2 regions of the Nocardioides sp. GCM10030259 genome follow, and region 2 is predicted to be linked to the other one. Evidence: predicted binding sites of a transcription regulator. Region 2 holds the regulator's gene; the other holds the start of a gene.
What was found. Region 2 encodes LexA, which represses DNA repair genes until DNA is damaged. Its sites were predicted from a motif close to TCGAACANNTGTTCGA; they were not measured.

Region 1 (4,405 bases), on a different contig from region 2:
CCTCGCGATCACCGGCAAGCCCGCCCAGTTCGGCCGCGGCGTGATGCAGGACGTCTCGGACAAGCTGCTCGGGCAGTTCGTGCAGTGCCTCGAGCAACGCCTCGCCGCCGAGCCCGCGGGGACCTCCCCGGAGCCGCCGGCCGAGGCGGCGCCGGAGGCCGCCACCGCTGTAGTCCCTGACGATTCGGGGGTCGACACGCCGACGGAACCCCCACAACGTCAGGGAGCATCCCGCGAAGCCCCCGAGCCGAGCGACCGCGACGACGCCCTGAACCTGGGGTCGGCGGTGCTGCCGGTGCTGGCGAAGACCTACTGGAAGCCGGCGGTGGCGGCGGCCGTGGTGGTCGGGGTCATCGTCTGGTGGGCGACCCGGTAGGGATCACTCGAGGGCGCTGGCGCGGGTCTTCGGCGTGGGCTCCGGTACGACGTCCGCGTCGGCCACGAGCTCGGCCTCGCGGACGCCGTTGACCCCGGTCGGCAGCTGTGGCTCGAGGCGTACGACGGCCAGGGCGCCGAGCAGCACGCAGCCGATGACGAGCGTGCCGATGTAGACGCTGCCGAGGTGGTGGCCGATCAGGAAGCCGGCGATCGGCGGCGCGATGATCTGGGCGGCCTGGAAGGCCGCGGAGTTGGCGGCGTTGTAGCGACCGCGCAGGTGGTCGGGCGCGAGGTCGTTCACCAGCGCCGGCACCGTGGGCTGGAGCAGCGTCTCGCCGAACGCGAAGACCGAGGCGCAGGCGGCGACGAGCATCGTCGCGCCCCAGGTGCCGGACACCAGCCCGGTCGCGCCGAGCAGCAGCCACGACAGCGCCCAGACGGCGGCCATCAGCGCGATGATCCGGGTGCGGCGGTGGCCCTCGATGCGCTGCAGCACGACCAGCTGGAGCAGCACGATCACCAGCGTGTTGGCGGCGAACGCGTAGCCGAGGCCCTGCGTCGAGACCTCGCCCACCGAGCGCGCGAAGGCCGGCATCCCGGCGTTGAGCTGGGCGTAGCCGACGTACGACGACACGAAGCTGAGCACCATGAGCGAGGCGACCGCGGGGCGGCGCAGCACCTCGACGTACCCGACCTTCACGGTCGTCTCGTCGTGGTGGACGGCCCCGCCGGTGACGTGGCGCAGCGGCACCAGCATCAGGAAGAGCGCGGGCAGGTAGCTCGCGGCATCGCCGAGGTAGATCGCCTGGAAGGTCGACAGGTCGTCGACGCGCACGAACGTGCCGGCGACCAGGCCGCCGATGCCGATGCCGAGGTTGAGCAGGGTGAAGTTCACGCCGAAGTAGCGCTGCCGCAGCTCGGACGGGATCACCGTGGCGATGAACGCCTGGAACCCCGGCCACGCGACGCCGAACGCGAGCCCCGTGAGCAGGAGCGACACCCCCGCGACCGCCGGCGTGGCCGCGAACGCCAGCATCGTGTTGCCGACGACCTGCAGCGCCAGCGCGCCGATCAGGATGCGCCGGGCGCCCCAGCGGTCGATCGCGGCGCCGCCCGGGCCCACGACCAGGAAGCCGACGAGCGGCGGTACGGCGAGCAGCAGGCCGGCGTCGCTGAGGGCGAATCCGCGCACCTCGTGGAGGTAGACGATGTTGAACGGCAGCACCAGGCCGGTGCCGATGAACTCGAACACCACCACCGAGAGCAGCAGCTTGCCCTCGCGCGGCAGGTCGTGCCAGAAGGAGCGGAGGGTCAGCCGGCTGGGGTCGTTCGCGCTGGACATCGGCGGAAGTCTCGCAGCGCGAGCCGACAGTGGGCGAATCGTTATCGGCGTCGATCTCAGAAGACGTTGAGCGGCCGGAACTGCACCGAGATCCGCGGCCCCGCGTGGGCGACCTTGGGTACGGCGTGCTCCCAGGTGCGCTGGCAGGAGCCGCCCATCACGAGCAGGTCGCCGTGGCCCATCTCGATGGAGATCGACGAGCCGCCGACCCGTGGCCGGAGCGCCAGCCGGCGCGGGTCGCCGAGCGAGACGATGGCGACCATGGTGTCCTGCGTCTTGCCGCGGCCGATGGTGTCGCCGTGCCACGCGACGCTGTCGCGCCCGTCGCGGTAGTAGCAGCAGCCGGCGGTCACGAACGGCTCCCCGAGCTCCGGCCGATAGTGCGCCGACAGCGCGCCCCGGGCCCGGGCCAGGGCCGGGTGGGGGAGCGGCTCGCCCGCGCCGTACGTGTGCAGGAGGCGAGGTACGTCGACCTCGCGGTCGTACATCTGCCGGCGCTCGGCCCGCCAGGGCACCTCACGCACCAGCGTGAGGAACACGTCGTCGGCCTCGGGCAGCCAGGTCGGGCAGACGTCGACCCAGGCGCCCCGGGTCAGCGTCCGCCGCTCGACGCGGTCGAAGGTCGGCGCCTCGATCGTCGGCGCCCCGAACAGCGAGCCCTGGAAGTCCATGCCCCGAGCATACGCCGACATCGAACAGATGTTCGATGTCATATCGGGGTGATCTCGGGGTGAATCCGGTGGCGCCCGGGGTGCCGGCACGGAAGGCTTGACCCATGACCGAGGCCCCTCCCACCTCGCCGCCCGCCGCGCGGGTCCGCAACCTCACCAAGACCTACGGCACCGGCCAGGCCCTGGTCCGCGCGCTCGACGACGTCTCGCTCGACATCGCGGCCGGCGAGTTCACCGCCGTCATGGGTCCCAGCGGCTCGGGCAAGTCGACGCTCATGCACTGCTGTGCGGCGCTCGACACCGCCGACTCCGGGGAGGTGCTGATCGGCGACCAGGACATCACCCGGCTCAAGGACAAGGCGCTGACCCGCCTGCGGCGCGACGAGATCGGATTCGTCTTCCAGTCGTACAACCTGGTGCCGACCCTGACCGCCGAGGAGAACATCAAGCTCCCGATGGCGATCGCGGGGCGCAAGCCCGACACGGATTGGTACGACAACGTCATCGCGACCGTCGGGCTCGGCGACCGGCTGAGCCACAAGCCCAACGAGCTCTCGGGCGGCCAGCAGCAGCGGGTCGCGGTCGCCCGCGCGCTCGCGAGCCGGCCGCGGATCGTCTTCGCCGACGAGCCCACCGGCAACCTGGACTCCCGCTCGGGCGCGGAGGTGCTGGAGCTGCTGCGCCGCAGCGTCGACGACTACGGCCAGACCATCGTCATGGTCACGCACGACCCCGTGGCCGCGGCGTACACCGACCGCGTCGTCTTCCTCGCCGACGGTCGCGTCGTCGACGAGCTGCGCGACCCGACCCGCGAGCAGGTGCTCGACGTGATGAACCGGATGGCCGAGCAGGTCCCCGAGCAGATCCCGACCACATGATCAAGGCTGCTCTGAAGAGCCTGCTCGGGCGCAAGCTGCGCCTGCTGATGAGCACCTTCGCGATCGTGCTCGGCGTCGCGTTCGTGGCCGGCACCCTGATCTTCAGCGACACGCTCAACCGCAGCTTCACCGCGCTCTTCGCGTCGACGGTCGGCGACGTCGTGGTCCGGCCCGAGGGTGGTACGACGGTCGACGGCGCGCCCTCGACCGTGACCATCCCGGCGAGCCGTCTCGAGGAGATGCGGGCCGTGGACGGCGCAGCGCGGGTCGACGGCAACGTCAACGCGTTCGGCGTGTTCGTGGTCAGCAAGGAGGGCAAGGTCGTCAGCGGCTTCGGCCCGCCGGCGATCGGCGGCAACTGGTCCGACGCCCCGGCCGGGCACGACCTCCAGGGCCTCGCCATCGTCCAGGGCCGCGAGCCGCAGGTGCGCGACGAGGTCGTCCTCGACGTGCGCACCGCCGAGCGCGCGGACTACCACCTCGGCGAGAAGATCACGATCATCCCGTCGACGGCGATCGAGCAGGAACCCGGCGCCGACCTCGCCTCGCTCCGCCTCCAGCCCACCCTCGTCGGCATCGCCGGGTTCCCGAGCGGCGGCTCGCTCAACGGCGCGACGTACGCCGCCTTCGACACCCCCACGGCACAGGAGCTCTTCCTCGGCGGCGCGGACGCCTACACCGACGTCTGGGTCACCGCCGAGGACGGCGTCTCCCAGGAGGAGCTGCGCGACCGGGTCGCGGACGTGCTGCCCGACGGGCTCGAGGCGGTCACCGGTGACGACGCCGCCGACGAGTCCGCCTCCGAGCTGCTGGAGGCCATCTCGTTCCTCACGACCTTCCTGTTGATCTTCGCCGGGATCTCGCTGGTCGTCGGCGCGTTCCTCATCGTCAACACCTTCTCGATCCTGGTCGCCCAGCGCAGCCGCGAGCTCGCGCTGCTGCGCGCCCTCGGTGCATCGAGACGGCAGGTGACGTGGTCGGTGCAGCTCGAGGCGTTCGTCCTCGGCCTCGTCGGCGCGACCGTCGGACTCGGGCTCGGTGTCCTGCTGGCGATGGGGATCCGCGCGCTGTTCGCCAACTTCGGCCTCGACCTGTCCGGCCAGTCACTGATCTTCCGGCCGCGCACGTTCATCGCG
Region 2 (4,405 bases):
CCGGCGCCTGGGCCACGACGACGCCGGCTTCGACGTCGCCGAGGCGCGCGCCCTGCTCGCCCCCGTCCTCGCCCAGCTCACGCCGCGCGAGCGCAAGATCGTCGAGATGCGCTTCTTCCGCGGCTGCACGCAGGCCGAGATCGGCAGGGAGATCGGCGTGACCCAGATGCAGGTCTCCCGGCTGCTGACCCGGATGATCGCGCGGATGCGCAACCAGCTGAGCGTGGCGCACGCCGCCTGACCGGTGTTCCATGCCCGGTTCGCCGCGCATCGGACACAATGTCCGTGTGACGGGTGCGACGGGTGGGAAGCGGGCGGGGTCCCGCCGCGGACCCCGCCGCAGGCGCAGGTTCCAGCCCGCCCTGCTGCTGCTCGCCCTGGGCATCACCGCCTGCGTCCTGGCCTGGGGCTACCTGGTGTACGCCGCCATCGACTTCGGCGCGACCGCCCGCGGCGGGGACGCCCGCGCGTGGTGGTTCCTGGCGATCGCGTCGGTCGGCGCGGTGGCCTGCCTCTTCTTCGGGCTGATGCTGGTGGCGTTGCTGACCCGGCGCCTCGGCATCAGCAGACCCCCCACGCCGCGCGGCTCGGCAGAGTCGACCGAGACCGACGGCGGCTCCGACGACGAGCCGCCGCGGCCGATCGGCGGGCGGCGCGCGGCGCGGTAGCGACGTCTCAGCGGTCCGCGAGCCGGCGCACGAACTTCAGCCCCGACCAGGTGTCGTCGACGGCCGCCACCTTCACGTCCACCCAGCCCAGCCGGAGGCCGAACTCGCGGACGACGCCGTCACCGAGGTCGCTGTCGATGCCGAGCGCCCGCTGCGCCGCCTGCTTGGGCCAGCACACCCAGACCATGCCGGCGGTCCGGGTCCGCTCGAACAGCACCGGCAGCCGCGCCTCGAGCGCCGCGCGCCTGGTGTGGAAGGTCAGGGTCACGTCGAGGCTGTCGGGCCGACCCGGCAGGCGGCGTACGACGTGGGCGCCGGTCGTCCCGAGCTCGAACCCGTCGGGCGCGCCGTCGAGCAGCACCACGTGCTCGTCCTTGACGCCCAGCTTGCGCAGCAGCGGGGTGCCGGAGTAGCCGGCCATGGCGGCAGCGTAGGGACACCGGCCCCGAAATGACCTCGAGGGGCGGAGCCGGCCAAGGCTCCGCCCCTCGCTTCCCCGGTTATCGCCGGCCGGGGTCGAAGCGGCCGGCGAAGTGTGTGACCCGGTGGTCTGTGCGGGATCAGTCGATCGGACTCACTCGACCGGGACCAGCAGCCGCTGGCCGGCGACGAGCATCCCGGAGTCGAGCGCGTTGAGCTTCTCGATCCGCTCGATCATCGAGCGGACGTCGCCGTCGGTGGCGGCCGCGGAGGCGATCTCCCACAGGGTGTCGCCCGGGCCGACCTGCACCACGGCGGTGGGCTCCGGCGTGCCGGAGTCGCGGGTGGCGACCGAGCCGCCGGCCAGGGCGACGCCGACGGCGAGCACGGCGACGAGCGCGAGGAGGACCACGACGGCGCGGCCGCGCCGGGTCAGGCGGACCGTGCTGCGCGGACGCGCGGCGGGCCGGCTGTGGAACATCTGGTCGATCGTCATGGTGCTCATCTGGTGACCTCCTGGGGAAGTGGTCCCGCCTCCGGGACCTCGGGTCTCTGTGTCGTCGAGAGCAGTTCTAGTGGCGACCACCGACAGTCCCTCGGGACCGGTCCGGACCACCCACTCGATCAGCCGTTCGATCGAACATGTGTACGACGTTAGAGCACGTGTTCGAACGACACAAGGCCTTCGCCGAACATTTGTTCGATCACCTCGAATCCCCTCGGGCACCGACACGCGGTTCGAACAGATGTTTGAACCCGGCGGCGGGGAGGACTACCGTGAGCCCATGGCGAAGACGGCAGGGAAGAAGATGGCCGGGAAGACGCCCGGCAAGATGACGGTCCGCGAGCTGCCCGACGGCCCGGCCGACGCGACCGGGCTCACCCCGCGACAGCAGCGTGTCCTCGCGACGATCAAGGACTCGATCGAGAAGCGGGGCTACCCGCCGAGCATGCGCGAGATCGGCGAGGCGGTCGGGCTGACCAGCTCCTCCAGCGTCGCCCACCAGCTCAAGGTCCTCGAGGAGAAGGGCTACCTCAAGCGCGACCCCCACCGGCCGCGCGCCCTCGAGGTCTTCCTCCCCGAGGTGATGGCGGCCCGCCGTTCCCTGGGCACCGCCGAGGAGTCGACGTACGACGAGACGGGTCTCGGCGACAGCGTGCCCGCAGCGTCGTACGTCCCGCTCGTCGGCCGGATCGCCGCCGGCGGGCCGATCCTCGCGGAGGAGCGCTACGAGGACGTCTTCCCCCTGCCCAAGCAGCTGGTGGGCGACGGCGAGCTCTTCCTGCTCGAGGTCTCCGGCGACTCGATGATCGAGGCGGCCATCTGCGACGGCGACTACGTCGTCATCAAAAAGGAGCAGACCGCCGACAACGGAGAGATCGTCGCGGCGCTCATCGACGGCGAGGCCACGGTGAAGACCCTGCAGCGCAAGGACGGAAATGTGTGGCTGCTGCCGCACAACCCCAACTACGATCCCATCGACGGCACGAACGCCACCATCCTCGGCAAGGTGACCGCCGTGCTGCGACGGGTCTGATAGGTCGAATTCCCTACAACATCGGGGAATCACCCGATCGGACCCCGAGGTTGATCGGGTGAATACCCGATGGGCACGGGGAGGGATGATGGAGGACGCTGGTGCTGTGACGACAGCGCCTGCGGTGGCACGCACGCGGACCCTCCCGATCTGGGCCCGCGGCCTCCTCGAGCTGGCCCTGATCCTCGGGCTCTGGGTCCTCTACAGCCTCGCCCGCCTGCTCGCCGACACATCGATGAAGCCGGCCCTCGACCGCGCCAACGACCTGTTGCACATCGAGAAGCTGCTCGGCATCGAGTGGGAGGTCCCGCTCAACCAGCTCTTCAGCGACTACCGCGTGATCGGGCTGGTGGGCAGCTACTGGTACGCCACCTTCCACTACATCGTGACCGCCGGTGTCCTCATCTGGCTCTGGCGCCTGGGCACCGACCGCTATGGACCAGCCCGCCGCGCCCTGGTGATCGCGACGCTGGCGGGCCTGGTCGCCTACCTGTTCATGCCGACCGCGCCGCCGCGGTTCATCAGCGGGTACGTCGACGTGCTCAGCCTGCACGCGGCGGACGGGTGGTGGGGCGCCGACGCGTCCGCGCCGCGCGGCGTCGGCGGGCTGACCAACGAGCTCGCGGCGTTCCCCTCCCTGCACGCCGGCTGGGCGCTGTGGGTGGCGCTGGCGCTGCACGTCTACGCGACCCGCAAGTGGGTCCGGGTGCTCGGTTGGGTCTACGCCATCGGCACCGGCATCGTCATCGTCGGCACCGGCAACCACTGGGTCATCGACGCCCTCGTCGGCTGGATGATCGTGCTCCTGGCCTGGGTGGTCGCGATGGCGCTTGGCCGGGTGCCCCTGCGATGGCCCCGACGAACAACAGGTGAACGAGCAGAACCCGGGGGGACGGCGGTCGTTGAGTGAGGCGTGACAACGCCTCTCCTCCCGCGTCGCGCCGTCCTCGCGACCACCGGCGCGATCGGCGCCGTCGCTCTCGCGCCCGGCGCTGACTCCGTCGCTGCGGCTGCGCGCTTCCGCCACGGCGTCGCCTCCGGCGACCCGCTCCCCCGCGCCGTCGTCATCTGGACCCGCGTGACGCCGACGGCGGCCAGCACCCCGGGCTCGGGCCGCGGCCCGACGGTCACCGTGCACTGGGAGGTCGCGACCGACGAACGCTTCCGCCGCGTCGTACGACGTGGGCGCGCCACGACCGGACCCGACCGCGACCACACCGTGAAGGTCGACGTGACCGGGCTGGCGGCGGACACGGCGTACCGCTACCGCTTCCGCCTCGACGGCGAGACCAGCCGCGTCGGCCGCACCCGCACGGCGCCCGCGGTTGACAGCGATCCGGCGAACATCCGCTTCGGGGTCGTGTCGTGCGCCAACCTCCAGGCCGGCTGGTTCAGCGCCTATCGCGGCCTGGCCGCGCGCGACGACCTGCACGCGATCGTGCACCTCGGCGACTACCTCTACGAGTACGGCCCGGGCCAGTACGGCTATGGCGCCAACGACGTCGACATCCGGCCGCACGTGCCGGCCCACGAGATGCTCTCGCTGGCCGACTACCGCCAGCGGCACGCGCAGTACAAGGAGGACGCCGACCTCCAGGACCTGCACGCGAAGTACCCGTGGATCATCACCTGGGACGACCACGAGGTCACCAACGACCAGTGGCGCGACGGCGCCGAGAACCACAACCCCGACCTGGGCGAGGGCGACTACCGGCGCCGCCGAGCCCGGGCGCACCGGGCGTACGACGAGTGGATGCCGGTCCGGATGGACGGCACCGC

Region 1: ACFQQI_RS04000 (alpha-ketoglutarate-dependent dioxygenase AlkB) is a predicted target of LexA. The motif match lies at 2,412-2,427, and genes of this name have one in related genera.

The regions. Positions count from the first base shown of each region.
Region 1 is NZ_JBHTDF010000003.1:270,869-275,273, forward strand. It holds gene ACFQQI_RS03990 (SRPBCC family protein) at 1-376, shown strand, start outside; gene ACFQQI_RS03995 (MFS transporter) at 380-1,720, opposite strand; gene ACFQQI_RS04000 (alpha-ketoglutarate-dependent dioxygenase AlkB) at 1,777-2,391, opposite strand; gene ACFQQI_RS04005 (ABC transporter ATP-binding protein) at 2,496-3,269, shown strand; gene ACFQQI_RS04010 (ABC transporter permease) at 3,266-4,405, shown strand, end outside.
Region 2 is NZ_JBHTDF010000002.1:103,774-108,178, reverse strand. It holds gene ACFQQI_RS00840 (SigB/SigF/SigG family RNA polymerase sigma factor) at 1-241, shown strand, start outside; gene ACFQQI_RS00835 (hypothetical protein) at 288-668, shown strand; gene ACFQQI_RS00830 (DUF3052 domain-containing protein) at 676-1,089, opposite strand; gene ACFQQI_RS00825 (LysM peptidoglycan-binding domain-containing protein) at 1,243-1,593, opposite strand; gene lexA (transcriptional repressor LexA) at 1,874-2,626, shown strand; gene ACFQQI_RS00815 (phosphatase PAP2 family protein) at 2,733-3,536, shown strand; gene ACFQQI_RS00810 (alkaline phosphatase D family protein) at 3,540-4,405, shown strand, end outside.